DNA from 3 places in the Gemmata palustris genome. Region 1 is predicted to be linked to each of the others. Evidence: riboswitches for the same ligand, from Rfam matches in the RefSeq annotation. Region 1 holds a riboswitch; each other region holds the start of a gene.
The links. A riboswitch is a leader RNA that binds a small molecule or an ion and turns the genes downstream of it on or off. The one in region 1 is predicted to bind cobalamin.
Positions count from the first base shown of each region.

Region 2: it holds a riboswitch for cobalamin, as region 1 does, so the genes downstream of both, J8F10_RS40450 (PEP-CTERM sorting domain-containing protein) here and J8F10_RS12760 (ribonucleoside-diphosphate reductase subunit alpha) in region 1, are expected to answer to the same signal.
Region 3: it holds a riboswitch for cobalamin, as region 1 does, so the genes downstream of both, J8F10_RS20135 (DUF1559 family PulG-like putative transporter) here and J8F10_RS12760 (ribonucleoside-diphosphate reductase subunit alpha) in region 1, are expected to answer to the same signal.

Region 1 covers NZ_JAGKQQ010000001.1:3,137,443-3,147,995, reverse strand. Annotated here, with positions in the region: gene J8F10_RS12805 (GNAT family N-acetyltransferase) at 1-252, opposite strand, end outside; gene J8F10_RS12800 (aldo/keto reductase) at 298-1,236, opposite strand; partial or broken gene msrB (peptide-methionine (R)-S-oxide reductase MsrB) at 1,222-1,693, opposite strand; gene J8F10_RS12790 (alpha/beta hydrolase family protein) at 1,795-2,640, shown strand; gene J8F10_RS12785 (PepSY-associated TM helix domain-containing protein) at 2,710-3,264, opposite strand; gene J8F10_RS12780 (DUF1501 domain-containing protein) at 3,682-5,172, shown strand; gene J8F10_RS12775 (hypothetical protein) at 5,517-5,738, shown strand; gene J8F10_RS12770 (hypothetical protein) at 5,995-6,333, shown strand; gene J8F10_RS12765 (hypothetical protein) at 6,447-6,911, opposite strand; cobalamin riboswitch at 7,307-7,518, shown strand; gene J8F10_RS12760 (ribonucleoside-diphosphate reductase subunit alpha) at 7,722-10,034, shown strand; gene J8F10_RS12755 (ribonucleotide-diphosphate reductase subunit beta) at 10,266-10,553, shown strand, end outside.
Region 2 covers NZ_JAGKQQ010000001.1:7,355,535-7,366,087, reverse strand. Annotated here, with positions in the region: gene J8F10_RS30580 (bifunctional serine/threonine-protein kinase/formylglycine-generating enzyme family protein) at 1-1,945, opposite strand, end outside; gene J8F10_RS30575 (ECF-type sigma factor) at 2,436-3,005, opposite strand; gene J8F10_RS30570 (hypothetical protein) at 3,054-3,827, opposite strand; gene J8F10_RS30565 (AAA family ATPase) at 3,824-5,212, opposite strand; gene J8F10_RS30560 (M61 family metallopeptidase) at 5,405-7,273, shown strand; cobalamin riboswitch at 7,597-7,798, shown strand; gene J8F10_RS40450 (PEP-CTERM sorting domain-containing protein) at 8,273-8,992, shown strand; gene J8F10_RS30550 (PQQ-dependent sugar dehydrogenase) at 9,112-10,553, opposite strand, start outside.
Region 3 covers NZ_JAGKQQ010000001.1:4,889,472-4,900,024, reverse strand. Annotated here, with positions in the region: gene J8F10_RS20150 (PVC-type heme-binding CxxCH protein) at 1-1,230, shown strand, start outside; gene J8F10_RS20145 (nuclear transport factor 2 family protein) at 1,590-2,027, shown strand; gene J8F10_RS20140 (SGNH/GDSL hydrolase family protein) at 2,035-2,664, opposite strand; gene J8F10_RS20135 (DUF1559 family PulG-like putative transporter) at 2,772-3,569, opposite strand; cobalamin riboswitch at 3,706-3,907, opposite strand; gene J8F10_RS20130 (PQQ-dependent sugar dehydrogenase) at 4,038-6,287, shown strand; gene J8F10_RS20125 (RidA family protein) at 6,387-6,857, opposite strand; gene J8F10_RS20120 (DUF1549 and DUF1553 domain-containing protein) at 6,972-9,119, shown strand; gene J8F10_RS20115 (HIT family protein) at 9,219-9,716, opposite strand; gene rpmF (50S ribosomal protein L32) at 9,998-10,192, shown strand; gene plsX (phosphate acyltransferase PlsX) at 10,196-10,553, shown strand, end outside.

The sequences.
Region 1 (10,553 bases):
GCGAATTGTGTACACCGGCGTCGGTACCGCAACGAACCCGCCTCCCGCACGCACAACGAGCGGCTCTGCCAGCTCCACCCACCCGTCTGCGCCCGCTCGCGTTTTCGCGAGGACGCGCGCGGGCACCTTATCATCGGTGAGCGAAAAGACGGTCACGCCGCATCCCGCCTCGACGCCCTCCAGATGGAACCGCGGAACGAGTCGATCGTCCGCAAAGCGGAAGGTGTAGTGCGTGTCGCGATAGAGGTTCATCTGGGACTTGCTTTGTTGGAACGATTTTTTCTTGTTTCGGGGGTATCACAGTTCGGGATCGGGGTTCCACCAGCACGGCCCCTTGTCGCGGCGCGCGTCCTTCGCGCGCTGCTGAATGTCGTCCATCTGGTCGAGTGTGAGCGGGCGGAAGGAGCGCGCCGCGGCGAAGGCCGCGTCCTGCTCGTTCGGGTAGCTCAGACCGAGTAGAGCCACGTCCGGGTCGAGCGTCAGCGTGTAGTGCAGGCACTCGGCCACCGTCAGCCGGGGTAATATCGGCTCCGCATCGTCTGTTCCACCGCTCGACACCTTGCCCCGCGGGCGCGACTTGAGCGGCTGGTTGTACCCGGTCGTGTCGCCGACGAGTTTGCCCGCGCCGAACGTCTTGAAGCACACCGTCCCGATTCCGCGCGTCCGTGCGAGCGGCAGCGTCTCGGTCACGTAACGCGAATCCACGAACGGCCCGAGCGGGAACATCACAACGTCGCACACGCCCGCTTCGAGCGCGGAGCGTAGCACGTCCGGGTTGTGCGACGAGATCCCGCGGAACCGGCTCTTGCCGCTTTTCACGGCGTCCGCGATCTGGTCGAACCCGCCACCGGGCTGGCACAAGCGGTTGAAGACTTCGAGCGACGACAGGTTGTGGAACACGAAGGCGTCGGTGAAATTGAGCTGGAGCCGGCCCAGTGACTCATCGATCTGCGGGCCGACCGGTCGGTCGTGGTGGTCGATTTTGTCGATCACAAACACCGCGTCGCGGCGCACCTCGCGCACGGCCCGGCCGACGATCTGTTCGGAGTACCCGTCCTCGTAATTCGGGGCGGTGTCGATCACGTTCAGCCCCGCGTCGAGCGCGCGGCGCGCGGTCGCGACACACGTTTCGATCGGCACGTTCCGGTCGGCCAGGTCGCCGATCCCGAGAGCGGTCGCGACGAACCCGGTACCGCCGAGCGCGCGCCGGGGAGCGAAGGGCAGGGGGTCAGGCATGGGCGGCACCGTCGGCAACGAATTTCAGTGAAGCCGAGTTGAGGCAGTACCGCAGACCCGTCGGCTTGGGGCCGTCCGGGAACACGTGCCCGAGGTGCCCGCCGCACCGGGCACAGACGATCTCGTCGCGAATCATGCCGTGGCTGGTGTCGCGGTGAACGGCGACGTGGTCGGGGTCGAAGGGCGCGTAGAAGCTCGGCCAACCCGTGCCGGACTCGAACTTCGTCACCGAGCGGAACAGCGGGAGGTCGCACAAGCGGCAGTGGTAGACGCCGGGTTCCTTGTTGGCGAGGAACCCGCCACAGAACGGCGCCTCCGTGCCCTGGTACAGAATCACCCGGCGCTCGTCGGCCGTGAGCGAAGCGGCCAGCTCCTCGCGCTCGGCCGCGCTCGGCGGGGTGAGGTCGTATCCGGAGGCGGACGTGCGCTGGTTCGGCGATTCGGCATTCGTTGGCATGAGGAACTCTCGCGGGTGTGGGCACTCTCATCTTACGCGCGCCTCGGCCGGCGCGGGCACGTAGACTATTCCGCGGTACTCGTTCCTCTTCCGGTAACACCATGAACACACGCATCTCGGTTGTTCTCGCTGTCGCGCTCGTGAGTACACTTCCGCTCGGCGCTCGCGCCGCGGAGCCGAAGCCGTTTCCCGGACCGGTGACCAAGTGGCAGGGCTTCGTCAAACACGATTTCAAAGTTGGTGAACTCGAAGCCACGGTCGTGGTGCCGGAGAACGCGCTCCCGGGGCGGCCGTGGGTGTGGCGCGGGGAGTTCTTCGGGGCGTTCGCGGACGCCGACGTTGCGCTCGTGAAGGCCGGATGGCACCTCGCGTACCTGAAAGTCCCCGACCTGTTCGGCGCGCCCAAAGCGGTGAAGAAGTGGGAGACGTTTTACGACGCGATGGTGAAGGATTTCGGGATGCACGCCAAGCCGGGGCTGATCGGGCTCTCACGCGGCGGGCTGTACTGCATGAACTGGGCCGCTGCGCACCCGGACCGGACGCTGGCCGTGTATTTGGACAACGCCGTGTGCGACTTCAAGAGCTGGCCCGGCGGGGCGTACAAGAAGCTCGGCGCGGGTAAGTCCGGCTCGGAGGCCGAGTGGAAGAAGATGCTCGCCGCCTACGAATTCAAGAACGACGAAGAGGCGATCGCGTACAAGCTGAACCCGGTGGACACCCTCGCTCCCGTCGCGAAGGCCAAGGTTCCGCTGCTGCTCGTGTACGGCGACAAGGACGCGGCTGTCCCGCACGCGGAGAACTCGGAGCTGTTGTACAACCGCTATAAGGCTCTCGGTGGCCCCGTCGAGCAGATCGTGAAGCCGGGCCAGGACCACCACCCGCACGGGCTGAAGGACGTGACCCCGGTCGTGAAGTTCTTCGCCGCCGCGCTCGAACCCAAAAAGTGAAGGTGAAACTCCCCGCGCCGCGGGTCGCCACAATAGGCCGGCCGCGGCGCGGGGAGTTACCGCGAGCACTCACCAGAACAGGCGCTTCAATCCCTTTCGGTCCGGTTTCCGCATGGCCCAGTAGATCACCAGTCCCGTCACCAGCAGCACTACCAGCGCGAGCCCCCACGCGGTCCCAAACACCAGCCCCCAATCTCCGAACGCTTCGCCACTGTGGAGGCGGGTCAGAAACGGCTTGTCCTCGTACCGTTCCCCGCGCAGGAATTCTCCGGTTTTGGCGTTGTAGATCAGCTTCCGGTCCTCCCCTCCGCCGGGCTTGCCGAGATAAACCGTGACCGTCGGCGGGTCGCTCTTGAAGTCCACCAGCACCTTATCGACCGGTGCCCCTTCCGTTTGTTTTGCGGCTTCGGCGAGGGCTTTCGCAACCGGGTCGCTCACCGCGGTTGCGGGCGCTGGGAGTTTCACATCGCTGACCCGTTCGCGCGCCTTCTCCCGTGCTTCCTCGTCCTCACTCGTCATCTCCGCGACTCCGGCGATGATCCCGGTGATGGCCGCAAAGAGGAGGAACGGGGCGGCCCCGAACCCGATCCACCGGTGCCACTTCCGCCACCCGGTCTGACTCACGGTTGGACTCCGTATTGGGGGAAAATTGGGATGAGAGGAGCCGTGAAACTAGCGGACTTGGCGGAGTGAAGCCAGGGAGAAACGGTGAGAGCGATACCGGTAACCTCTGTGAACGGTGTGGTTGAACGTCTGCATGGGACACCACCCGCTCGTTGACACGCGCGGTTCGCTGGGGCACTTGGCGAACCGCGCGTGCCAACGAGCGGGTGGAATTGCGCCATTACTCGAATTCAGACGGCTCGGTTTGAGCAGAATCGGCTGTCATTGGGCTCGGATTTCGGGTAAGATCACACACCTACCTGCCCCGCTTGCTGGATATTCCCACCCCCTACGGACGCGCGGGCTGCCTCCCAGCGCTACGTTCTCGGCCCAGAGCCGATCCCGGTGGACGATCGTTCTCTTCAAACGAGTGAAGCGATGCTCCGCATTCTCGGGTCGAACAAGGTGTTTTGTGACGGGCTGACGCGCCGCGACTTGCTCCACGTCGGTGCGCTAGCCCCGCTCGGGCTGACGCTCACCAACTGGTCGCGTGCAACGGCGGCCCGCGAACAGGCCGCTCCCACAGCCGGCGGGTTCGGGTCCGCGAAGCGCTGCATTCTCTTGTACTTGTGGGGTTCGCCGAGCCAGATCGACACGTTCGACCCGAAGCCCGATGCGCCGAAGGAAGTGCGCGGCGCGCTGGGCTCGATTCAGAGCGTGATTCCGGGCGTGCGAGTGGGCGAGGTGCTCCCGCGCATCGCCCGGATGCTTGACCGTGTTACTATTCTGCGATCGTTGACGCACCCCACGCCCATTCACGGCACCGCGTTCGCGTTCTCGGCGGTGCCGACGACCGATCTGCAACTGGAAGGCAATGTGCGCGACCCGCGGCACTGGCCGTTCATCGGGTCCGTGGTCGATTACCTCGGCAGCCGCGCGGACGCGAAGGCCCCCGCGGTTCCGCGCAACTACTGGCTACCGTTCCCGTTCGGATCGAAACGCGGGCCGTCGCGCCCCGGGCCGTTCGGCGGGTTCCTCGGGCCGACGTATGACACCATCTGGTCCGAGTTCCGCGCGAAGGGCACGCGCGAGATCCTCCGCGATTCGGGCGACCCGAACACGCCGACGCGGAAGGTCTCGGATCCCTACGCGGGTATTCTCCCGACAGACCGGTTCGAGACCGTTACCCCCGACGAAACGCTGACGCTCGACCGCCTCAACAGTCGTGCCTCGCTGCTCGATCAGCTCGATTCCGCGCGGCGCACGCTCGACGCGAAGACCACCGACACGCCGTTCGACCGGCACCGGGCGCTGGCTCGCGCCGTGCTCACGTCCGGCAAGCTCCGCGACGCCCTGGACGTGCAGAGCGAATCGCCCAAACTGCGTGAGCGCTACGGGATGACGTTGTTCGGCCAATCGTGTCTCGCCGCGCGTCGGCTGCTCGAAGCCGGAGGGAAGTTCGCGACCGTGTGCTGGGACGAGTACGGGTTAGTGAACACGGGCTGGGACACGCACGTGTATCAGGAATCCCGCCTCAAGGACGAGCTCGGGCCGGGGCTGGACAATGCGTTTTCAGCGCTGCTCGAAGACCTTGAGGCGCGGGGGATGCTGGCGGACACGGCTATTGTGGTGATGAGCGAACACGGGCGCACGCCGCGGGTGCAGAACGTGGCCGGCGGCGGGCGCGACCACTGGTCGCGGGCGTATTCGGCGATGTTTGCAGGGGCCGGGTTCGCAAAGGGGCGCGTGGTCGGGCGCACGGACCGCATCGCGAGCGACGTGGCGGAATCGCCGTTCTCGCCGAAGGATGTGGTTGCGACGCTGTTCCACCTGCTCGGCATCGACCCCCAAGCCGAGATCCACGACCGGCTCGGGCGCCCGTACCCGATCGGTGGGAACGGGCGCGTGCGGACCGAACTACTTGCGTGAGTAATGCTTGCGTCCCGGCATCGTTCGTTCAGGGACGGAAAAGTGATTAAGTCGAACGGCTATTCGGGTCGACGTTTGATATGTACAACTCGTGCCGATTTGCTGTTGCTTCCGGCCCGCCCGTCGGGTAGATTTGGGATGTTCATGGCTCTCGTGTGAACCCGATGTTCCCCAACACTCTTATGCGCCGTTGCGGGTGGGTTATCGCGCTGATCGCGGTCACCTTCCTGTCTCCGAGCCGGGCTTCGGCCGGGTGTAGCGGGCACTCGTCGTGGGGGTTCTCACCACTCCTCGAATCTGAGCAACTGTCGCCGCAATTCGGATCGACTGAACACCACAACTCGATGCCGAAGCCTTGCCAGGGGCCGAACTGCTCCGGTAAGCCGCTACGCGATTCGATGCCCGTACCGCCGGTGCCGACCGTACCGGTGCCGGTGAAAGACCAGGTGCTCCGCGTCGCCGCACCGGGTGGCGAGGAGCAGGGGCAATTACTCGCTTACGATTCCACTTCTCCGCGCCCGATACTTCGGGCCTCTTCCATTTTTCACCCGCCGCGACTCGGCTAATTCCGTCAACGCGCCCTCGCTGCGCACTGTGCCGATCGAAAGACGGCACCGGTCCCGCGTTGCGATGCTCGCTTTGACGGCACATTCGTTCTTTTAATCAGCGCCAGAAACAACGTTATTGGGTGCTCGAAATCCGGAGAGGCAACCGCCTCGTCGCGCTCGTCGTAGCCGCGCCGGTTCGAGCCTGTTAATTTCGCACAACACGACCTCGTGGGTTCGGCTCATCGAACCGCGCGGTTATTTCACACAATCTGATATGATCTCGAACACGAAAACGAAAGAAGAACGTCAATCGCTGGGGCTCTGCCGCTTCTGTGATGCCCCCCAAATCCCCGGCTCGGTGCTGTGTCAACCGCACCGCGAGCGCGAACGGGTACGGGAGCGAACGAAGTACGCCGAGCGCAAGGCCAGCCGGGTGTGCATCATCGCCGGGTGCGGCGAGCAGGCCGCGACCGGCTTCATCCGCTGCGTCGCGTGCCATGCGAAGTACACGGCCTACCAGTGCGAGTACAAGCGCGAGGCCCGTCGGCGCCAGCGCGAAGCAATTCGTGCGAAGCAGACCGAACAGTTCGGCTGCACCGCGACCGCGTGCTAATTCCGATTAGTGGCGGGAAGCACCCGCAGTTCGCGAATGTCCGAAATGATTCAAACGTGCCGGCGCGGCCATTTGGTCGCGCCGGTGTGCTTTTTGGGGTGGGTGATCGGCGCTCAACCCGGGCCGTAAATGACTTGGCAGCCGGCAGGTAGGTGAGAACCCCAATCCAGGTTGTACACGACGCGGCACTGGGTGCCGTTGTTGAAAAGTTGCACGCTCGTTGTGTAGAAGAACGCTCCGCCCGCGTGCGGTCGGTTGCCCGCGGCCCATTCCGTGATCCACACCGTAATGACCCGGGTTCCCGCCGGGAGCCCCGAAATCGTCAGAATGTTGCGCCCGGGTGAGGCGTCCGGCGTGGTGCGCGAGAAGAACGACGAGAGGCCGTTCGCCAGTGCCCGGGCCTGGACCTTCGACACGTCGAGCTTGTGCTCGCCCGTTTTGGGATGGGCCGCCGTGTCACCCGAACTGGCGACCTTCTCTTCCGGCTTCTCGTCGGCCGCGGCCACCGATCCCCCGGCCGCGACGATTCCCGCCGCGGCCGCCAGTTTGACTGCGTCCCGCCGATTGACATCGCTCATGGCACTCTCCCTCATGTAACCGGGGAGCGGGTGAAATTGCCCGGAAGCAATTCTCCCTCGAGCACCACACCCGCGTGCCTTGAACCCGCTGTGCCCGCGACACGGGGGCAACTTCTTGGCACAGTGCGGCCGGTTCGTGTGGTGTGACAGGGGCAATGTGCCCCGTGTCAATCCATTAAGCGATCGTTGAGCCGTAACGGTCCGCCGATTTCGGAGAAACGCTGTGCCGCGCGATCGTATCGCTTTGGGCGCCGTGCGAATTTTAAGCTCGAGTCCGAGCGGCTACCATGTTCCGCAGCACTATCGATCCGATCAGCCCGCAGAATCAGCCTCGAAACCTTCACCGATTCGGCCCCAGTCACGGATTCGAGTGAGGGCCGTGGCGCGGATGGTCGATGAGCCTGCTTGTCGTCGGTTCGGCTCGCTTCGCGCGGGCCGATGAAAAGGGAACCCGGTGCGAATCCGGGACTGCCCCCGCAGCGGTATGCAGGAACGAACGCCGTCACAAGCACTGACCCGCGTCGGGTTGGGAAGCGACGGCTAGTAGGTGTGCGGTGAGCCGCACGCGCCTGCGAGTCCGAAGACCTGCCGCCGACCGCGCGCGATCTCGTGCGTGATGTACCCGTGCCTTCGAGGGGAGGGCGGCGGGGCGGTCGGCCCGCGCGCCCACAGCGCGTTCCCCTCCGCCTGCGCTCTTTCCCCGCGTTTAATCGCGTTCACCGGGAGAGAGCCTTGCAAACCTCCACTCTTGATCTCACCGTTACGCCCCCACCCGTCAGCCCCTCTCGGTTCCCCGATCCCCAAGCAATCATGAAGGTTCGCAAGCGGAACGGCGCGCTCGAAGACGTCAACGTAAACAAGATCGTCCGCGCCGTGCAGCGGTGTGCGGGCGGACTACCGACCGTCGATCCGATGCGCGTGGCCGTGAAGACGATCGGCGGGCTTTACGACGGCGCGACCACCGCGGAACTCGACCGGCTTTCGATTCAGACTGCTGCGGGACTCATTGCGGAGGAGCCGGAATATTCACGGCTCGCGGCCCGGTTGCTCGCGACGTACATCGACAAAGAAGTCACGAATCAGGACGTTCACTCGTTCTCACAGTCGATCGCGGCCGGGTACCGGCACGGGCTGGTGGCCGAGGGGACGATGGGGTTCGTCGCGTCTAATGCGCGCAAGCTCAACGCCGCGGCCGGCGAGCCGCAACCGGACCTGTTTGAATACTTCGGGTTGCGAACGGTCTACGATCGTTACCTGCTCCGGCACCCCGAAACGCGCCACGTCATCGAAACGCCCGCGTTCTTCTTTCTGCGTGTCGCGTGCGGTCTGGCCGATTCCGCCGCGGACGCGATCGAACTGTACCGGCTGATGGCCGCGCACCGCTACCTCCCGAGCACGCCGACGCTGTTCAACTCCGGCACCGCGCGCCCGCAAATGTCGTCGTGCTACCTGCTCGACTCGCCCACCGACGACCTCGAAGCGATTTATGACCGCTACACCGACGTCGCGAAGCTCTCGAAGTTTGCAGGCGGGATCGGGCTGGCATATCACCGGATTCGCTCGCGCGGGTCGCTGATTCGCGGCACCAACGGGCACAGCAACGGGATCGTTCCGTGGCTCAAGACGCTCGACTCGTCCGTGGCCGCGGTCAACCAGGGCGGCAAGCGCAAGGGCGCGTGCTGCGTGTATCTGGAGTCGTGGCACGCGGACGTTGAAGAGTTCCTGGAGTTGCGCGACAACACCGGCGACGCGGCCCGGCGGACGTACAACCTGAACCTCGCCAACTGGGTGCCGGACCTGTTTATGCGCCGAGTCGAGGCGGGCGAGGAGTGGTCACTGTTCGACCCGAAAGTGGTCCCGCACCTGACCGACCTGTTCGGTGAAGCGTTCGACGCGGCCTATGTAGAAGCCGAGAAACGCCGTCTCGCGTCGAAGCGGGTACCGGCCCGCGACCTGTACGCCCGGATGATGAAGACGCTGGCCGAAACCGGCAACGGGTGGATGACCTTCAAGGACGCCTGCAACCGCACCTGCAACCAGACGACCGCGGCCGGGACCGTCGTTCACAGCTCGAACCTCTGCACCGAGATCGTCGAGGTCACGTCGGCCGGTGAAACTGCGGTGTGCAACCTCGGCTCGGTCAACTTGGCCCGACACGCCACGAAGGACGGTTTCGACTTCGCAGCGCTGGCCGAGACGGTGCGGACCGCGGTGCGGTTCCTCGATCGCGTCATCGATGTGAATTTCTACCCGACGCCGGCCGCGGCCACGTCCAACGCGCGCTGGCGCCCGGTCGGGCTGGGGGTGATGGGCCTTCAGGACGTGTTCTTCAAACTGAAGCTCCCGTTCGACGCGCCCGCGGCCCGTGAATTATCGCGCCGCATTCAGGAAGAGATTTACTACCACGCGCTGGCGACGTCCTGCGACCTCGCCGAAGCACGCGGACCGCACCCGACGTTTGCCGAAACGCGGGCCGCGAGCGGCGTGCTTCAGTTCGATTTGTGGGACGTCATTCCAACAGATTCGGCTCGGTGGGACGCACTGCGCGCGCGCATTCGCACGCACGGCTTGCGAAACTCGCTTCTGGTCGCCATCGCGCCCACGGCCACAATTGCTTCAATCGTCGGTGCTTGCGAGTGCATCGAACCGCAGGTGTCGAACCTGTTCAAGCGCGAAACGCTCTCCGGCGAGTTCCTCCAGATGAACCGCTACCTCGTGAACGATCTCAAGGCGCTCGGGTTGTGGACGGACGCAGTGCGAACGAAGATCAAGCTCGCCGACGGCTCGGTTCAGGGCATCGAAGAACTGCCCGCGGCTCTGCGTGCGGTCTACCGCACGGCGTGGGAGGTGCCGATGCGGGCACTCGTCGACATGGCCGCGGACCGCGGGCCGTTCATCGACCAGAGCCAGTCGCTCAACCTGTTCCTGGAAAACCCGACCATTGGCAAGATGTCGTCAATGTACATGCACGCCTGGAAGCGCGGATTGAAGACCACCTACTACCTCCGGTCCCGGCCCGCGACCGGCATCGCCAAAACGACCGTGACGAAGGCCGCGCCCACTGATGAAGCGGCGGTGACGTGCTCGCTCGAAAACCCCGGCTCGTGCGAGGCGTGCCAGTAGCCGTGGCCTGCTCTTGAGTGTAGTCCGCGAGCGGTCCTTGGAGTTTTCGAGTGTGGTCCGCTCGCTCCGCGAGCGGTTGGCATTCGCAGACCAAGTGCGGCGCCCGACTTCCTGAGAGCCAAGAACCGCTCGCGGAGCGAGCGGACCACACTCGAATGCTCCAAGAACCGCTCGCGGCTCGTTCATCCCTACTCACTCTCAAAAAAATACAGTGATTCACGGAGATTTTCGATGCTCCTCGATCCCGGCATGAGTCTGACCCTGCGGCCGATGCGGTACCCGCATTACTTCGAGATGTACAAGGACGCGATCAAGAACACCTGGACGGTGGACGAAGTGGATTTCTCCACCGACCTCACCGACCTGCGGTCGCGCGTGACCCCGGCCGAGCGTCACTTGATTCACCGACTGGTCGCGTTCTTCGCCACCGGCGACTCGATCGTCGGCAACAACCTCGTGCTGAATCTCTACAAGCACCTGAACGCGCCGGAGGCGCGCATGTACTTGTCGCGGCAACTC
Region 2 (10,553 bases), 4.2 Mb from region 1:
ACGCGCTGCCGACCTGTATTCGCCCGGGCGGGATGAGCTGGAATTTCATGCCGATGGAGTTGGTATGTTCGACCGGCAGAACGAGGTGACGCGACCACAACTTCTGGAGCTCGCTCGCTTGAACCGCGTCGAACGACGCGGGCGCGGGCTGCGGTTCGGGCGACTCGATGTGGTCGGTGCGCTGGGGGTTGTCGCGCATGACGACCCGGATGGTGACCCACTCGCCGCGCTTGATCTCGAACCCCGGTGCGCGGTCGGCGCTCGTCCGCGACGAGTGGCCGGTGAGTGCTCCGTGCGTCGTGATCTCCCAGTGCCCCGCGGTCCGCTTGAGAGAGCGGAACCCCGGTTCGAGCTTGTACTTGCCCGGCGGCAATTTAATCTTGGGGTGCGCGCTCACATCGAACCAATCGGTGACCGCATCGTCACCCTGGTGAACAATCACCGATACCAGTTCGGGGTCCGGGACGACTTCGACTTCGCCTTGATCGCGCAAATACGCCACGATATTCGTGTGCCAAAAAATCGCGAACATGACATAGATCGATATTCCAATTTTCGCGGTCACCTCACCCACTTTGAGCCACTTCGGTGTGACCGGCACGGGAGGGGGGATCTGTTCGCCCCCGGTTTTAGGGGTCCGCCCGAGAAACGACAGCACCCCCGGGAACACGAGCGGTATCCACACCAAACCGATGAAAACTAATAAGGCCAGCGCCGGGTCCGGCATGAACAGAGCCGCGACGAAAGCCACGAGCATCACGAACAGAACCCGATTGAAGGGCCGAATCGGGGCCGGAGCAGGTGCGGGCTTGCCACTGGGGATACGCGCGACGTCCACTAACGTGCTGTGTTCCTGTAACTGGCGCTCACAGTCAGCGAGTACGGCGGCCACGTCCTTCGCGCTCTGGTACCGCTGGTCCGGGTCTTTCGCGTGCAGCTTCTCCACGATCCGGCACAGCCATTCCGGTATCTCGGGAATGACTTCCCGGATCGGGCGCGGGTCTTCGTCGCAGACGCGCTTCAACACGGCCAGTGTCCCGCTCGCGCGGAACGGCGGGCGCCCGGCGCACATCACGTAGAGCACGCTCCCGAGGCTGAACAGGTCGGCGCGGTGGTCGAGAGTATCTCCCCGCGCCTGCTCCGGGGCCATGTACATCGGCGTACCCGCCACGATCCCGCTCTGCGAAATGCTCGCGTCGTCCGCAGCTCGCGCGAGGCCGAAGTCGGTGATCTTCACCTGCTGGTGCGGGCCGATCAGCACGTTGGAGGGCTTGATGTCGCGGTGAACCAAGCCCTGCGCGTGGGCCGCGGCCAGCCCCTCGGCGAGCTGCCGGCTGATCCGCAGGATCTCCGCCACGTCTAACGGACCGGAACGGTCGAGGCGTTGTTGGAGCGTCTCGCCGGGCACGAACTCCATCACCAAGAACGGGAGCGGTTGCTCCTCGACCGCGTGGACCTGCACTACGTTTTCGTGCCGCACTCGGGCCGACGACCGGGCTTCGCGAATGAACCGCTTGCGCGCGGGTGATGTGGCCGCCATTTGCGGCGCGAGTACCTTCACCGCGACCACCCGCTGCAGCACGTCGTCGAACGCACGGAACACGATTCCGAACCCACCGCGCCCCAGCACTTCGAGCACCTCGTAGTGCCCGATTCGGCCGAGCGAATCCGGGCGCGATGGAGGCGCGAGAAACCGGAGCGCCTCGTCGGTGTCGGCAGGACCGGCGGAGTCGTGCGCCACGGTACGTGCGTCGGCGCGGTCCGGATCGGGCGCAGCGACCGCGGGGTGTTCGAGGAAGGAGCCCGCGCCCTCGTGGGCGTTGAGCAACCCTTCGATTCGCCGTCGGCGCTTCACATCACCGACACAGGCGCTAACTAAATACGTGGCCCGTTCGACCGGATCGGTCTTTTCGAGTGCGGTCGCGAAGATCGTTTCATCAGTCATGGCGGCTCCCCACAAAGGGCTCGGTGCCATCAATGCGAAAATGGGAGCAAAAGTGGCTCACGGAATTTCAGAAAGACGCGGAACAGCCACACAACGAAAACAGCGACGACACGATTGGGACCAATCCACGAAGTCCGCCGCCCCAGATTCGCTCGCCGCGTGGCTAACATGGCTAACATGGCGCCCGCGCTGGAGGGAATTTCGGGGGGCGTGTTACCCAACATCACACGAGCAGCGAACTCCCGCAAACACTACGATTTCAGCAACTCCAGGGTTGCCTCCCTCGTCCGGTGCGCCTCGACACTAACAATTGCTAACATTTTCGTGGTACCGAGCCGGTTCCCGCCCGAAAGCACGCACCGAGCATCTTACAGACGATTGATGCGTGCCCCTTACGAACAATGCTACCACAACCCAAATAGTGAACGCAAGAACAAATCCCATTTGCGCGCGAACGATTTCGCGCTCACCAAGTTCGCGGCGATCTCAACTATTCTGCGTCTTCCGGGTGCGGCGCCTCGCCACTCATTCGCTGGTACAACCACGCCTTGCCGTACACCCAGTGCCGCTTCGCGGTGGCCGGGGAAATGCCCAGCGCCTCGGCCGCCTGCTCGATGGTCAGGCCCACGAAGTACCGGAGCTTCACAAGTTCGGCTTTTTGTGGTTCGAGGACCGCGAACGCATCGAGAGCCTCATCGAGTGCGACCAGATCCTCGTTCGGGCGCGGGGCCACAATGGACACGTCGTTCGCATCGAGGCGGTTCAGGTCGCCGCCGTGCTTCGCCGACCGTTTCTTGCGCGCGGCGTCGACGAGAATCCGGCGCATCGCTTCGGCCGCGGCCGCGAAGAAGTGCCCGCGGTGGTCGAATTGCTGCTCGTGCCCGAGTCGCAGGTACGCCTCATGAACGAGAGCGGTGGCTTCGAGCGTGTGGCCGGGCTTCTCGGCCGCGAGCTTCGCCGCCGCGAGCCGGCGCAACTCATCGTACACGAGCGGGAGAAGTTCCGCGGCCCCGGCCGTGCCCGCCCGGATGTCGTCCAGAACGCGGGTGATCTCGTTCATGGAAGTGAGGATAAACGTCGCGACCGCTCCGGGCAACGGAATGACGTCTCACGGCCCGAGGAAGGCGCGAGCCATCGCTGCGTACTCGGCGGCGTCCTGCTGCTTTGCTTGCAATTGCCCTTCCCAGAGTTGAAGTTCGGAGATTAAAGCGGGGTTGGTTGTTACTTCTTGACGTAGGAGGACACATAACCGAACGAGAGCTTCAAGGTCTTGCAACCGCTTACGGCGATTCTCAGCCAATTCCTCGCGGTTCAGTCCGAGCACGTCGATGGTGGCCTCGCCCTCGCGACATCCTTTCACAGCGAAGGCGTACTCCTCGCGGAAACCAATGTAATCCGGCGGGTTATGCGTAGCCGGATCGATGAGCAGCGGTTCTTCGTTCGCGAGGTTGTGATTGTGTGAGCGGGCGCGGCTGCGTCCGTCTTTCAACGGGAATAGGTTCCGCTTGAATCGTTGATTGCAGAGTTGGCACGAGTAGAAGAGGTTCAACCACTCGTAGGCGAGCCAGTAGTAGCCGGGGTATTTAAGGGTGTCGGCTTCGCGTTGCTTGTACGCGCCCTTTGGCCGAAAGTGCTCGATGTCGCCGTAACCGGTGTGCGTGAAGTGTGATTCGCAGAACGCGCACTTGGAATGTTGTGCAGTTCGGAGGATGTCTTTCACTTCTTCCGCGGCGTAGATGGCGTCGGCGAATGTGAATGTGCGAGCCCCACTGCGGAAATCATCCTTCGCCGCATCATACTCATCGCAATGATGTTGCCTCTGAGTCGCCCCTCGGGAGGCCAAAACGGGCGGCGGCGCGACGAGCTTCACGACGCGAATCATGAGGCGGGCTTTCGCTCCTTGGCCAAGCTTTCGAGCAGACTCAGCATCTTCTGCCGGTCCTCGATCTCTTTGGTCGTCTCTCCCATCGGAAGCTCGCCGATCTGCGCATTCAATTCGGTCAACCGGCGTTTGTCGGCCGCAGTTTGCTTCGGCTTCGTGAGCAGGGCTTTTCTCTCCAGCAGTAGAGCTTCAACTTGCGGAGGACGGGCGGTTTCCAAACCGAACAAATCGCTCGTCAAAATCTGGTCGATGCGCCAGTTGCGGATGTTGTCCACTTCGTTGTCGATGATGACGTGATCGCCCTCGCGCCGCAGCACCGCCAAGTTCGCGTCGGCCGCGGCCTGCGCAACGAGCGGGCTGTGTGCGGTGGCGATGAACTGCGTGTTCGGGAACCGCTCCGTGAGGAAGCTCATCAGTTTCCGCTGCCATTTCGGGTGTAAGTGCAGATCGATCTCATCCACAAGCACCACGGCCGGTTCCGTGAGTGGATTCGCACTGTCGGGATAACGCTCGGCCATGCGGTTCGCGAGGTCGGCGACCCACGTAATGAGCGTCTGGTAGCCGTACCCAAGCTGACGCAGTGGAACCCAACCGTAAGGCGTCTGGAACTCTGCCCGCGGTTTCGGATTCGGTCCACTTGTAGTCGTGAGGCGAATGTCGGTGATCTCGCCATCTGGCATGATCGCAAGAAGCAGATCCTTCGCCTGCGTGAGCCGCTCTCGTGCATCCTTTCTCTTCGATGCTTTTACGGCAGCGTAGTCGAGGCGAATTAACCATTCCTCGGGATTGCGAAGTTCAGCACTATCCGAGAAGAGTGTTGCAGTTGGGTCGTCAAAACCTGACTCACGCGGGGCTGCCGTCCCAATGTGCCGACCGGCACCGTAAGCACAACACCAAGGTGGTGGTAAGCCACTATCAGAGCCGTAGATCAAAGAGTCTAGATCACCTCCACCTTCGCCCGTGACCAATAGCGACCACCCACCGTGCTCAAGTGGGACACGTCCCACGCCTTTTGCCAATACAACATCGACCGAAAGGCGAGCTTCCCGGTTTTTACCATTGAGCAATGTCTCAACTGGCAGTTCAAAAAATCGGGCGTGTGGCTCACTCTCACCTTCGGAAAGCAGATATCTTGGGAGGTGTTCAAACCCAACCAACGACTGCAGCAGCGTCGTCTTTCCGGTTCCGTTCAGTCCGAGGATGATCGTCCACGGCGCGGGCTTGCCGTTGCCGTCGGAGAGATCGAGCGTTTGCTTCGGCCCGAAGCAGCGGACGTTCTCCAGACTCAGTGACAGGAAGTAGGCGGCTTGGCGCTCCGGTTCGCCGGGTGGGGGCGATGCGGCACCTTTGGTCGGCTTCCCAGACGTTCCGTTCCGCTGGGCCATGTCGTTGCGGGTGTTGGGGTGTGAAATGAAACCGTATTCACTTTACCGCTCCAGCGCGGCGCTGACGAGTCGAACACGCCCGATGCACCAGCGCGAACGAAAGGTGAACCGCGTTCCGTGGCGTCACAAGTACACTTGCGCGGGCGCGGTGGGTATTATGGCGGCTCCCGTTCGCAACCGGAGAAGTCTGCCATGCCGCGTTTCGCGCTCGCTGTGTTCGCCCTCGCTGCGTTTCCACCACTAACTTTCGCACAAAACATTGAACTATCTGTCGATGCGTCCGAGGTGTCGCGCAAGGTCGTTCACGTCCGCGAGGTGATCCCGACCGCGCCGGGGCCGGTCGCGCTGCACTACCCGAAGTGGATTCCGGGTCGGCACCGACCGGTGGGCCAGATCGCGAACGTGACCGAATTTCGCGTGCGCGCCGGCGGGAAGGCGATCGACTGGAAGCGCGATGACGCGGACCCGTTCACCATCAACTGCACGGTGCCGGATGGGGCCACGTCCATCGAAGTGACCTTCGACCTGCTGCTCGCGGCCGGTGCCGAGGGCGGGGCGATGTTCATGACGGTCGCGTCGCCGAAGGTCATGACGATGAACTGGAACGACGTGCTCGTGTACCCCAAATTGGCGAAGCCGCTGGGCCTCACGTTCGACGCCACGGTAAAGCTGCCAGAGAAGTGGAAGTACGGCACCGCACTGGTGCCGCGCGAGGAGAAAGACGGGCGGGTCGCGTTCAAAGAGGTCACGCTGGAAGCGCTCATCGATTCGCCGCTCCTGGCGGGCGAAAACGTGCGCATCGTTCCCATCGGCGCGGGGCAAGAGGGGCAACTCCACCGCGTGGTGCTCGCGTGCGACAGCCCGGACGGGCTCGAAGTGCCCGAAGCCACCCTCAAGGCGTGGAACAAGTTGCCCGGCGAGGCCGCAGCGCTGTTCGGCCCGGCGAAGCCGTACCGCGACTACACGTTCCTGCTCGGGCTGAGCAACCACATTCCCCGGGCCGGGATCGAGCACCACCAGTCGAGCGACAACCGGTTGGCCGAACTCGCACTCGTCAAGGCCAGCGAGCGCAAGGCCGCGGCCACACTGTTCCCGCACGAGTTCGTTCACGCCTGGAACGGCAAGTTTCGGCGCCCGGCCGACATGATTATGCCCGACTACCAGAAGCCCCAGCAGACGCGCCTGCTGTGGGTCTACGAGGGCCTGACCAACTACCTCGGGTGGCGGCTCGCCGCGCGCTCCGGTTTACTCACCGCTGAAGAAGCGCGCGACTACCTCGCCATGACCGCCGCGCGCATGACGAACGTGAAGGCCCGCGGTTGGCGCCCGCTCGACGACACCGCCGCGGCCGCGAGCACGCTCTTCGACGCGACCGGGGCGTGGCGCTCCGCGCGCCGGGCCGTGGACTTCTACGACGAGGGCACGCTGCTGTGGCTCGAAGTCGATGTGCTCATCCGCACGCAAACGAAGGGCGCGAAGTCGATCGATGACTTCTGCGCGGCCTTCTTCGGGAACGGCACCGGAGCGCCGGTGGTGCGCGGGTACAATCTCGAAAACGTCATTGATGCGCTCAACGCGGTCGCTGAACGCGACTGGAAGGCGTACTTCGCGCGCCGAGTCGAAGTTCCGGCGGAAGCACCGCCGCTCGAAGGCATCACCGAAGGCGGATGGAAGCTCGCCTACACCGAGAAGCCCACCGATCTGTTCACCACGATGGAGGGACTCGCGAAGGGTGTCAACCTGACCGACTCGGTCGGGTTCGCGGTGAGCGCGGAGGGGCTCGTGGGCGACGTCGTGCCGAACTCGGCCGCCGCGAAAGCGGGCCTCGCGCCGGGGATGAAGCTGATCGCGGTCAACGGGCGCCGGTTCGCAACAGACAACCTGAAGGCCGCCGTCGCCGCAACCAAGACTAGCGGGACGCTCGAACTGCTCGCCGAGAGCGGCGATTTCTTCAAAACGCACGCGCTCGACTACAAGGGCGGGGCGCGCTACCCGCGCTTGGAGAAGGCCGAGGGCAAGACGGACGTGCTGGCCGAAGTCGTGAAGCCGAAAACGAAGTAAAAGAGCAGCAAAACGCGCGTTCTCTTGCGCCGGAGTCGGCACCACCTGGACGACCGACCATTGTGTTTTGGTTTGGTGGCACACGCCAGAGGCGTGTGCCACCAAACCAAAACCGAACCCATCAATTCAACACAGTAACACGGGCGCTCATCAACCCTTACCGCCCGGTGCGGCGAAAGCAATCCGCGGATCGAAAACTCGTGCGGGGTCGGTGCCGGCCATTGTTGCCAATTGTTTGCGCGCGGTAATGCGCAAACTGGTGCCAGATATGATTGTGAAGTGAAGTTTTTCGCCGTTCTAGACGCGGTGTGTCGGTCGCGTATAACTCACCCCACTCGACAGGTGCCCCCGCCGTTCTCGCGGCGGGGGTGAAAAGGGAAGCCGGTGAGAATCCGGCGCAGGGCCGCTGCTGTATTCGGCTAAGGGAACGGGCACCAGTGCCACTGCGGGGTCATCCCGTGGGAAGGCCGCTCGAACCCGATAGAAGCCGTGAGCCAGAAGACCTGCCTGTCGCAGTCAGTCGTTCGGTGCCTCGGACCCCAGGCGACCGGACCGGCAGGTCTTCTCGTCTGCGCGCGTGCGCAGCGCTGCCCGTCCGACCCGGTTCGTAGGCGTTTCCTCGCCCGGCCCGGCGAAGAAGGAGCAGCCCGTGCGTTTCCCGTTCCCGGCGCGGCCGCGCGCCGCGCATCGCGGTTTCACCCAGGTCGAACTCCTCCTCACAAATCGCGCGCGGCGCGATTCTCACCGGTCCGTTACGGCCCGTGGTTACGCGGGCGGCAGGAACACCGGCACGAGCGACGCGACTTTCGGAACGAACTGACGGCCGGCGCGTGGCCGCGTCCCTGCTCCCGCCACGTGGCGGGCCGGGGGCGGTTCCGCGCCTCGGGGTGTCGTCGATCGGGTCGCTCACCCCGCGGCCCGGTCCGACGGCAATTGACCCGGAGAGCCGCCGGCCGTTCGAGTGGGGTTGCCCCCGGCACCGGGGGAACGGAGGTTCGCGTGTTCAGGCAATTGGTTCTTTGTCTCGGCGCATTCGTGGGACTGGCGGGCACGGCGCAGGCCGGGTTCGTTACGTCTCTCGATGATGTTGATGTGTGGGTGGGGACGGGCAGCAACCGCGCCGCGTTCGTGGTGGACTGGAAGACCTTTTCCGGAACCTCGTCGTTCATCTGGGGGTACCGGTGGGACGGCGCGGCGACGGGGGAGGACATGCTCCGGGCGCTCGCCGCGTCCAACACCGGGCTCTACGCCAACCTCGGGGATTTTGGGTCGGGGTTGGGGTTCGCGCTGTTCGGGATCGGGTTCGATGCGAACCACAACGGCGTGTTCGGTGTGTCGCCGGCGCTCACGTTCACGAACGGCATCGCGTCCGCGGACCGGGACGGTGGGTTGGCGGACGGGCGAGCGCCGACCGACCCGGGTGACTTCTACCGGGAAGGGTGGTGGACCGGGTACTGGAGTTACTGGATCAAGCCGGACGCGGCGTCCGACTGGGGGTACAGCGACACGGGGATGTCCGGTCGCGCTCTGAAGGACGGTTCATGGGACGGGTGGAGTTTCGCGGCCGGGTTCGATGCCGGTCCGCCCTCCCCGGCATCAAACCCGTCGGTCGTCTCGACGCCAGAACCGAGCAGTTGGATTCTGCTCGTGATCGGCGCCGGTACCCTCATCGTCTACGCGCGACGCCAGCGAGTTATTGCCCCGGCCCCACAGGTGTAGTTTGGTAGTTCCATACGGTGCGGTCGCGAAGTTGCTCAAGGAGCGCGCGGGAGAGAAGTAAGTTTCGGATCGTGCGCGGGTGGCACGCTCGTCGGAGCGCGCCACCAACACAGTTCGCCTTATTGCTTCACAAAGCGGTAAATACCCTTACCATTGGCAGCAACGATGAGGAAGTACATCTCGCCCTGCTCGTCCTCACCGAACGACAGCACCGGCTTTTCCGGGTCTTTGATCGTCCGGTTCGCGGTCACGCGCTTCGCGGTTTCGTCGTACTTCAGCGCCCAGATCTTGGACGTGACGTAGTCCGCGTACAGGTAGTGCCCCTCCAGTTCCGGGAGCGCCTTCCCGCGGTACACCCCGCCGCCCGTGATCGACTTGCCCACGTTGTGGTGGTACTCCCAGATCGGGTCGATGAGGTCCTTCCGCGGCCCGACACCCTTCGGGCCGAACGGGTGGAGCGATTCGCGGATGTTCCAACCGTAGTTTCCACCCTTCTCGATGATGTTGATCTCTTCGTACAGGTTCTGGCCCACTTCGCCGGCCCAGAGCTTACCCGTCTTACGGTCGAAGCTCATGCGCCAGATGTTGCGGATGCCGTAGGCCCAGATTTCCGGCCGCGCGCCCTTCGTGTCCACAAAGGGGTTGTCCTTCGGCACGGCGTAGTTCTTCCCCTCGTCCTTCTTGTCGATGTCGAGGCGCAGGATCTTCCCATAGAGGGCGCCCAGGTTCTGCCCGTTCTCCTGCGGGTCGCCGCCCTGACCGCCGTCCCCGTGGATGACGTACAGGTAGCCGTCCGGCCCGAAGCACAAGGTTCCGCCGTCGTGGTTCCAGAACAGCTTGTTCTCGAACCGGATGATCTGCTCCTCGGAAGCGGGGTCGAGTTTGGTCGGGTCGGTCTTGTTGAGCCGGAACCGCGACACCACGTTGACCTTGTTCTCCTTCTTGGGCGTGTAGAAGACGAAGACCTCGCCCTTCTCCTTGAACTTCGGGTGGAACGCCATACCGAGGAACCCTTCCTCGTTGGTGTTGTCGTTGTACTTCACGCGATCCTGGATATCGAGGAACACCTTCGTCTCGGTGGCCTTCTGATCGTTAGCGAACACATGAACCACGCCGTGCTGCGTGCCGACGAACACGCGGTTGCTGCCGTCGCCCGCGTGCGTGAGTACCAGCGGGCGGAGCGGGTTCGGCCGGCCCGAGGCCGTTTCCGGGTTCCACCCGGTCCACTTGAGGTCCGGGAACGCGACGTCCGTCTTCAGCGCCAGCGGGCTCTCATCAACCGGCGCCCCCGGTACTTGCGCGGGAATCGCGCTCAAGGTACCGCCCTTCATGTCGGGCACGAGGATGAACTTGCCGGTCGCATCAAGGCACGTGTCCGCGGCCGACTGGAAGCCCTCGGCCGCGAGCACGGGCTTGTCCCCCGGGCGCGGGATGACGAACAGCTTGCCCGCCTGGTGGCACGAAACGAACAGCCGGCCGTAGTGGTCCCAGGTGAGGCCGTCGGCACCGGGGAGCCCGTCGGCGATCTTCTCGTTGCTGCCGTCGACCAGTTTGATGCGGT
Region 3 (10,553 bases), 1.8 Mb from region 1:
AACGACCGTGAACCCGCGGTGCAGGCGCTCCTGCGCATCCCGGCTCGCGACTGGCCGAAGGATGATGCGAAGGCCACGCTCGACACCGTGATGAAGTTCATCCGCTCGGTGCCGGTCGCGGAGCGGACCTCGACCGTCGCGCTGGACTTCATGCAGCTCGGTGAGGGCCTCGCGGGGCTGCTCGCCCCGGCCGAAGCGAAGGCCGCGCGCAAGGAACTGGCCGATATCGGCGTCCGCGTGATCCGCGTCGGCACGCTGTTCGATCAGATGAGCTTCGACAAGGAGCGCATCATCGTGCAGGCCGGGAAGCCGGTGGAGTTCGCGTTCGAGAACACCGACATCATGCCGCACAACTTCGTGATCGTGGCGCCGGGGAACCTCGAAAAGGTCGGCAACGCGGCCGAGGCGTTCGCCCTCGAACCGGGGGCGGCGGACGCGCAGTACGTGCCCAACATGCCCGCCGGCACCGTGCTACTTAAGAGCAAGCTGCTTCAAACGCGACAGGCCGAGCAACTGAAATTTGCCGCGCCCAAGGAGCCGGGGATCTACCCCTACGTCTGCACCTACCCGGGCCACTGGCGCCGGATGCACGGGGCGCTGTACGTGGTGGCCGATCTCGAAGCGTACCAGGAGAACCCGGAAGCCTACCTCGCGAAGAACCCGCTGACCGTGAAGGACGATCTGCTGAAGTTCAACCGCCCGCGCACGGAGTGGAAGCTCGAAGAACTGGCCGACGCGGTGAAGGAGATGGAGATGAAGGGCGCGCGGAACTTCGCGAACGGCAAGCAGATGTTTACGGTCGGCACGTGCGTCGCGTGCCACAAGTTCGGCGGGCAGGGCGCCGAGTTCGGGCCGGATCTCACGAAGCTCGACCCGAAGGTGTTCAAGAACGGTGTGGACGTGCTCGAACACGTCCTCGACCCCGCAAAGAAGATCGACGACAAGTACGCCGCGTACCGCTTCGTGCTGACCGACGACAAGGTCGTTCTCGGCATGATCGTGGAGGAGAAGGACGGCGTGGTGAAGATCATCGAGAACCCGCTGGCGAACGCGAAGCCGCGCGAGATCAAGCGTGCGGACATCGCCGAGCAGAAGAAGGCCCCGACGTCAATGATGTCGAAGGGGCTGCTCGACAAGCTCTCGCGCGACGAGATCCTCGACCTGCTCGCCTACGTGTGGGGCCGGGCCGATCCGAAGAGCAAGCTGTTCGGCACCGGTCACGACCACTAATTGTCAGCGATTTCTGAAGAGGGCGGGGCTAACACCCCGCCCTCTGTCGTTTTTTGGGGCGCTGTAGGCGGAAGTGCAGTGCGTGATTATCCAACTCAGTAATCCGAGACGATGGCTGTTCGTAGCCGGCCTCTGCGAGGCCGGGGTGCCACTGGCGGTGGACATCCCGGCCTCGCAGAGGCCGGCTACAGAAGATCGACAGTTCGCGGTTTAGTATCGCGACTCGGGATGCTTTCCGCGCGGGCCGCAACGTTCGAGTCTCGGGAACTATCACCTCGCGGTACGCTTGTTCGGGAGTTAAACTGAACGCCCCTCCGCGCTAACACCGTCGAGCGCGGGCCACTTCGGGAGACGCGAACATGAGTCAGGCCGTTGTCAGTGCCGAACTTCTCGAAAAACTGCGCTACGCTTATGCGGCGTGGCACGATTCCCGCGGCACGAGCGACGATACGTGGGTCGCGCTCATGGCCGACGACATCGAGATGCGGTCCATCGCGGACGGGGCGCCGGGCATGGAGTTCTCCCTGCCGCGCAAGGGTAAAGACACCATTCGGGGCTACTTCTCCGGGCTGCGGGCCGACTGGGAAATGATTCACTATGCGTCCGAAGAGTTCATCGTCGAAGGGGACCGCGTGGTCGTGTTCGGGCGCTGCGCGTATCGCAACCGCAAGACGAGAAAAACGGCCGAGTCCGTTATTGTGAACCGCTGGCGGTTCCACAACGATTTGGCGGTCGAGTTTTTTGAGCTGTACGACACCGCGAAGGCGTTCGCCGCCGCGGTCCCGGACCCGGCGTGAGCCGCGGTCACACCCACACGACCGTGCGCCCGGACCGGAAATCGTGGCCCGCGACCATGCGGCAGATCGCGTCGGCGATCTTGGCCCCGCCCACGACCGACGGCTCGATGGGCGAGAGCGGCGAGTAGTCGTCAACGTGGGCACACGTCACACGCAGGTCGATCAGTGGGAGCCCCGCGCCGATTGCCGCGCGCGAGATCACGTCGTTGAACGCGGCGAGTGCGGTGCGCTCGGCGCCCCCCAGAACGGGGATCGCGTCGTAAATGGTGCAAAACGCCGTTGGCTTTCCCAGCGCACACACGCTCTTCACCATCGCGGTGTACGCGGCGCGAAATTCAACCAGTGATTCCGCGATGGTCGCGAGCGCGTCGCCCACCGTTGCGGCCGGTTCGCGCAGGAGCCCGCTCGCCAGGAGCGCGTCGTTCCCGCCGACGCTCACGACCAGGTGCGTCGCGTTGGTGGGGACGCGCGGCAACTGCATCGCGATGCCCGTGACCGTGTGGCCGTCCACTGCAACAAGAGTTGCCTTCCAGTCCGGCGGCAGTCCTCGGCGCACTTGCTCGATGACCGGCGGACGATCGGGCACGTATCGCGCGTTATCGAAGATGGAATCGCCGAGCAGAACGACGTGACTCATGACCGGCCCTTTCCCGGGAAGTGTGGGTCGGGCGCCCGCGCTGCGGGTCAAGAACGCGAACCCGCCCGTGTCAGGATGCTACCCGACGCGGACGGGTTCGCGGGGCGTCAATCTTTCCCGAACTCGACGTCGGTGGTCCCGATGTCCCAAACGACCTCCTTCTTGCGGAGCACGGTCGCGAGCGGGTCTTCCCACGACGGCGCGCCGTTGATCGTCGGCTGGCGCGTCTCCACGTGCCCGTCGGCGAAGCACACGTTCGCGATCCCGTCGTGCCGGAAGTGAACGTTCGGGAACCCCTGGGACGGAGCGGACAGGTACCAGTTCTCGGTGAGTTTGTCGAACGGCGTGCTGTACGGCACGTTCGCCGAGTCCGCGAACGCGATCGTCGCGGACGTGCCGCGCCGGTTGCTCACGGCCACGATCGCTTGGCCCGCGATCCCGTTCGATGCGCTGAACTGGTCGTTGTAGGCGTAGCTCGCCGTCGGGATGTCGAACCGCAGTGCGAACCGCTCCGGCCCGAAGACCGGGCACTGGACGATCGAGCGGTTGCCCTCCAAGTACGGCGACAGGATGCCGGTGCTCGGGTTCATGACCCGCGGGGTCGAGGTGTTGTTCGTGATCTGCCCGAACCAGTACCAGTCGGTGTACGTCATGGTCGGGGCCGATTTCATCGACGAGACGGTGAACTTTCCGCCGTTCGTTTCGGCGTGGTTGTGCAGCGCGAGTCCGAGCTGCTTCAGGCTGTTCTGGCACTTCAACCGCGCGGCCGCGGCCCGTACCTTCTGCACCGCGGGTAACAGCAGGCCGATCAGGATCGCGATGATCGCGATCACCACCAGCAGTTCGATCAGTGTGAACGCACGACGGGTCGGGGGCCGGTGCCCCCGGGGGCGCAAGTGACGCACGGGTTCGCTCCTTCTCGCCGGGACGGGCGAGCGGTGAGTTCGGGGCGGACCGAGTGCGTGAAATCGGGCGGGTTGCTGCGCGTGCTGCGAGCGAAAAAGACCGGCCCGTTCAACGGCCCGGTCCGGGGCCACGAACGATGGAAACGCCCAACGGGCAGGTCTTCTGGCTTACGGCTCTTAGCGAGTCTCGCGCGGCCTTCCCGCGGGTACATCCGCAGTGGCGTGGGAGCGCGAACCTCTGGCCGAACACAGCAGCGGCCCTGCGCCGGAATCGCACCGGCTTCCCTTTTCGTCCGCGGCGGAAAACCCTCCGCGGAACCCGTCTGGCGAACTTACAACATAGCGACCCCGGGCCGCGCGGCAACGCGCCGGAAGGGGAGCGGGAAAATCGTACCAGGGTTGGTGCAACTCGCGGCTCCGGCGGGTACAGTGTGGCCACTCTCCTCCTTTCTCACGGAACTCTCCATCATGCGTGTCATCTCGTGCGCAGTAGTTTTAGCCGGATTGTTAGTCGGTGGGGCATACGCCCTCGCCCCGCGCGCCTCGGAGCGCCCGACCGAACCCGAACCGGTCCGCAAAGTCACCGGCATCGAGAAACGGGAACTCTGGACCGCTTCAAAAGTGATCGGCTCCCCGGAACCGCCCGACCCGTTCACGCTGGTGAAGGCGTACCCCAAACTGAGTTTCAACGACGCGCTCGAGCTGACCGCGGTGCCCGGCAAGAAGCAGTGGGCGATCGCGGAGCGCCCCGGCAAGGTTTATGTGTGTGACATGGACCCTGCGAAGGCCGAGAAACACCTCGTTCTCGATGTGAAGAGGGGTATCTACGGTTTGGTGCTGCACCCGAAATTCCAGGAGAACGGCTACTTCTATGTGTCGTCCATTACCGCCGGTGACAAGCCCGACGGCACGCGCATTTCGCGCTACACCGTGACCGATCGCGAGAAGATGATTGCCGACCCGAAGAGCGAAAAAGTGATCTTCACGTGGCCCTCCGGCGGGCACAACGGTGGCTGCATGCGGTTCGGGCCGGACGGCTTCCTCTACCTCTCCACCGGTGACGGGAGCGGTATCGCGGACGGCTTGGAATCCGGGCAGAGCTTGGGCACCGTGCTCGGCAAGATCCTGCGCATTGATGTGGACAAGGAAGCGGACGGCAAAGCCTACGCGATCCCGGCAGACAACCCGTTCGCGGGCCAGCGGGGTAAGTGCGGCGAGGTGTGGGCTTACGGCATTCGCCAGTGCTGGAAGATCAGTTTCGACTCCGCGACCGGCGACCTCTGGGCGGGCGAAGTCGGTCAGGACTTGTGGGAGATGGTCTACAAGATCCAGAAGGGCGGCAACTACGGCTGGAGCGTGACCGAAGGTGCCCACCCGTTCCGCCCGGAGCGCGCGAAAGGCCCGACCCCGATCCTGAAGCCGGTCGTCGAACACAACCACACCGAAGCGCGCTCGATTACGGGCGGCTTCATCTACCACGGCAAGAAGCACGCGGACCTGAGGGGTGCTTACGTGTACGGTGACTTCGACACCGGCCGCACCTGGATGCTGAAGTACGACGCGAAGGCCGACCGCGTCACGACCCACACCGAACTCGCGAAGACCAACCTGCGCATCGTCGCGTGGGGCCAGGACCACGACGGCGAAGTTTACGCGCTCAACTTCATTGATGGCGGGATCTACCAGTTCGAGCGGACCCCGCCCGCGGCAAAGAACCAATCGGCGTTCCCGCGCAAGTTGAGCGAGACTGGGTTGTTCGCGTCCACAAAGAACCACGCGCCAGAGAAGGGGCTGATCCCGTACTCGGTGAACTCGGAACTCTGGTCCGACGGCGCGAGCAAGGAGCGGTTCATCGCGGTCCCGGGCGAATCGAAGATCGAGTACGAGACGATGACGTACCCGCAACCGGCCCCGGGTTCGGTTCCGGGTTGGCGGTTCCCCAACGGCACCGTTCTCGTGAAGACGTTCGCGCTCGAAACCGAACCGGGCAAGACGCGCCGACTCGAGACGCGGCTACTCGTGGCCTCGGTGCTGGGTGGCACGGAAGAGTACGGCGATCAGGTGTGGAACGGCTACACGTACATCTGGAATGATGACCAGACGGATGCGGAACTCGCGGACAAGAAGGGCGTGGACCGCGAGTACACCATCAAGACCGCGGCCGGCGAGAAGAAACAGAAGTGGCACTTCCCGAGCCGGGCGGAGTGCAACATGTGTCACACGGTGACGGCGAAATACGCCCTCGGTGTGAACACGGCTCAACTGAACCGCGACCACAACTACCACGGCGTGATCGCGAACCAGCTCGCGACGCTCGACCACATCGGGATCTTCACGAAGAAGCTCCCGGCCCCCGCGGAGAAGCTCCCGAAGCTCGTGGACTACCGCGACGAGAGGGCGAGCGTCGAGGACCGCGCGCGAGCGTATCTGCACGCGAACTGTAGTCACTGCCATCGAAAGTGGGGCGGCGGGAACGCGGAGTTCCAACTGCTCGCCACGCTCCCGGTTAACGAACTGGGCGTGCTGGACACGAAGCCGGGGCAGGGGAGCTTCGACATCAAAGATCCGCGCATCCTGGTGCCCGGCGACCCGGCGCGCTCGATGATCTACCACCGGATGACGCTCACCGGCCTGGGGCGGATGCCGCACATCGCATCGAACGTGGTCGATGAGCCCGCACTGAAGCTCGTTCACGACTGGATCAAGCAGATGAAGTGAGGGCGGTGATAGGGCGCCACCCGCTCGTTGACACTCGCGGCTTGCCTGAAACTTTCTTGGCGAGCCGCAAGTGCCAACGAACGGGCGGAGTTGCACAACCTACTTCTTGAGCTGGAAGATTGCTTCGACTTCAACGCTTGTGCCGAGCGGGAGTTGCGCCAGGCCGAGCGCGGTGCGGGCGTGGCGCCCGGCCTCTTGGCCGAACACGTCCTTCAGCAGGTTCGTTGCCCCGTTGATGACGAGGTGGCAATCGGTGAAGTCCGGGTCCGTGTTCACGTAGCCGGTCACGCGAACGACGCGCTCGATTCGGTCCAGCGAGCCGAGTTTCAGAACGATCGCCCGCAGGATGTTCGCGGTACACAGCGCCGCCGCTTTGGTCGCGTCCTCGACCGACACTTGTGACGGCACCTTGCCTTTGCTCGTCAAGACGCCCGCGTCGTAGGGCACCTGCCCGGAGGCGTAGAGCGTGTCACCGAGGACCGAGAGCAAGTCGATGACCGGACCCTCTTTCGGCCCGCGGTCGAGCGGGTACCCGGCGGCTTCGAGTTTCTGTTCGCGATCGCCCATCATTGGCTCCGGTTCGTGTTGGCTTCGGAACTGTTGTATGAGGCGCGTTTCCGGTTTCCCCGGCCGCGCGTTCCGGGTAAGATCGGTTGAGATTTTCTGTGCACCGAGGAACTGGAAATGCGGCTGCTGCCCCGCTCTTCCGCCATCGTCGGGCTTCTCATCGCTGGTTACTGCGCCCCCGCCGCCGAGCCGCCCGGTGCGGAGTGGGCATACGGCTCGTTCAAGCGCCCCGCGGTCCCCGCACTCCCGGACCCGAAATTACAGGCCACGAACGAGATCGACCGGTTCCTGCTCGCGGCGCTCGCCGAGCACAAACTGGCGTTCGCGCCAGAAGCGGATCGGCGCACGCTGATTCGCCGCGTGTACTTCGATCTCGTCGGGCTTCCGCCTACGCCCGAACAGGTCGAAATGTTCGTCGCGGATAAGTCGCCGGACGCTTACGAAAAGCTAGTTGATAAGCTCCTCGCGGCCCCGCAATATGGCGAGCGACAGGCGATTTTCTGGCTTGATCTCGTGCGGTTCGCCGAAACGGACGGGTTCAAGGCCGACGACCCGCGCCCGCTCGCGTGGCGGTACCGCGATTACGTCATCAAGTCGTTCAACGCGGATAAGCCGTTCGATCGCTTCGTGAAGGAGCAACTTGCGGGGGACGAACTCTACCCCGACGACCCGGACGCCGTGGTCGCCACCGGCTTCCTGCGTCACTACCCGGACGAATACAACGCGGTGAACCTGGAGCAGCGCCGGTACGAGATCATCACCGACATCACGGACACGACTTCCGCCGCATTCCTGGCACTCACATCAGGTTGCGCGCGGTGCCACGACCACAAGTACGACCCGATCACGCAGAAAGACTACTTCCGGCTGCAAGCGTTCTTCGCGGGCTACTGGCCCACGGAATCGCCGTTGATTTCGTCCAAGGAACGTGCCGAGTACGAGAAGAAATTCGCCGCGTGGGAGGCGAAAACGACCGAGGTGCGCGCGGCGATCGCGGCAATCGAAGACCCGTACCGTAAGAAGGAAAGCAACCGGCAACGCGGTCGGTTCCCGGACGAGTACGTGGGCCTACTCGACATCCCCTTCGAGACGCGGACGCCGATCCAACGGCAACTCGCGGCGATGGTGGAGAAGCAGGTTTACGTTCGAGGTGATGTCACCAAGAGCCTGAAACCGGCAGAGAAAGAGCAGATCGAATCGCTGAAGGCCAAACTCGCGGAACTATCCAAAGAGAAGCCAACTGAACCGGTGCGGGCAATGGCGATGACCGACCTCGCCGCACCGCCTGCCACGAAGCTCTTCAAACGCGGGAACTGGCAAAAACCTGGCGACGAACTCGTGCCCGGGTTCCTCTCGGCCATTGACGACCGCGACGCCGGTGCAAAGCCGCTCGGGGCCTCGTCCGGGCGCCGGGCCGCGCTCGCGAACTGGGTCGCGTCGAAGGACAACCCGCTGACGGCGCGCGTGATCGTGAACCGCATCTGGCAGCAGCGGTTCGGCGCGGGGCTGGTTCGCACGTCGAGCGACTTCGGTGTGACCGGCGATCGCCCCACGCACCCGGAACTGCTGAACTGGCTCGCGAGCGAGTTGACCGCGAAGGACTGGTCTCTCAAACACATTCACCGCCTAATCGTGCTTTCCTCCGCGTACCGGCAGGGAACGCGCGGCACGGTCGAAGGCGAAAAGGTCGATCCCGAGAACAAGTTGCTCTGGCAGTTCCCGCGGCGCCGACTCGATGGCGAAACACTCCGCGACGCGATGCTCGCGGTGTCGGGGCAACTCAACCCGAAGGCGGGCGGGCCGAGCGTGTTCCCCGAGTTGCCCCCCGAACTCCAGAAATCGGCGGGCGCCCAGTGGAAGGTTTCGGCCGACGCCGCGGAGCGGAACCGCCGTAGCGTGTACGTGTTCGTGAAGCGCAACCTGCGGTATCCCCTGTTTGCTCTCTTTGACGCACCCGACCGCAACGAAACGTGTTCCCGTCGCTTCGTGACTACCACCGCGCCGCAAGCGCTCACGATGCTGAACGATTCGATTGTGATCGGCTTCGGTAAATCATTGGCGGATCGCGTGACAAAAGAGGTGGGCACGGATCGCGAGAAGTTCATCGACCGCGCGTTCCGGCTGACGAGCGGGCGCCCCGCGACCAGCGAAGAGAGTGCGGCCATGCTCGGCTATTTGACGCGACACAGGGGCACCGCCAGTGAAGCCGCGATCGATCTCTGCCACGCGCTGCTGAACCTGAACGAATTCCTCTACGTCGATTGAATGGGTCAGTTCCAAGAGTTCCAGAGTTCCACGTTCCAGAAGTTGAAGACACGAACCAAAACGCCATTGCCTGGAATGTGGAACTCCTGGAACTTGGAACTAACGAACTACTTCTTCGGTAATCAGGTCGTACAGCGCATCGAGCGATTGCGAGATGACGTGCGTGTCGCCCGTTACCGCCATGAAGTTCTGATCGCCGGCCCACCGGGGAACAATGTGCCAGTGTAGGTGCCCCGGCACGCCGGCGCCTGCCGCGCGACCGAGGTTCAGCCCGACGTTGAAGCCATCGGCGTTCATGCGCTTTTCCAGAATGGCGATCATCTTGCGCATGACGAGTTGCAGGTCGAGCAGTTCGTCGGTCGTGAGGTCGTTTAATCCGGCCTTGTGTGCGAGTGGAGAGACCAAAAGGTGCCCGTTGTTGTACGGGAACCGGTTCAGCACCACGATCGACAGCGCGGTGCGGTACACCACGAGGTTCGCGCGGTCCTCCGTGCCCGCCCCCGTGCGGCACAGGAAGCACTCGGGGCCGGACGCGGGCGGTTTCTCCTTCGGCGCGGTGATGTACGATAGCCGCCACGGTGCCCAGAGCGTATCCATATGAATCTCTCCCGTCCCTCCCATTTTACTCAGGGGAGGGGCTTAAAATTGAAGCCGTAACCGTGCCTTCTGTGACAGTTTTTTCTCCCGTTCTTTTTAGGGTAGGGAACGGACGCGGTTCTCCCGCGAGAACGCTTCCGCACACTGTCCGATTCTCGGTGGCGGCGTAACTTGTGATTTCACGGATCGGGGAGTGAGCGGGCGCGTTCCTTGACTGTCGCGGGGGGCGGTCCTAACATGACCGTCTTAACTCGGAATTCGACACGACCGCGAGAACCGTTATGGCAGTACCTAAAAGGCGCACCTCACGTTCCCGAAAAGGCACGCGGCGCAGTCACCACCACGTTGTCGCTGTGCAGATCCAGTTCTGCGCGCGGTGCAACGAGCCGGTGATGCCGCACCGCGTTTGCTCCAACTGCGGGTTCTACCAAGGCCGCGACGCGATCGTGGTGGAAGACGACAAGCAAGGGAAGTGACCTATGCGGATCGCCCTCGACGCGATGGGCGGCGATCACGGACCGGCCCCGAACGTGGGCGGCGCCGCTCTGGCGCTCGCCGCGAACCCCGACCTGACGCTGGTTTTTGTCGGCGACCAGGGGCAACTCGATCCGTTGCTCGCTGCCGCCTCGTTACCCGCCGGGCGGGTCGAGGTGGTCCACGCGCCGCAATTCGTGGAGATGAAGGAAAAGCCGGGCGAGGCGCTCCGCCGGAAGCCGGGAGCGTCCATTTTCCGCGCCTGGCAACTGCTGGCCGAAGGAAAAGTGGACGGGCTCGTCTCGGCCGGGAACACCGGGGCCGTCGTCGCCGGCGGGCTGATGTCGCGCCGGTTCCTCAAGG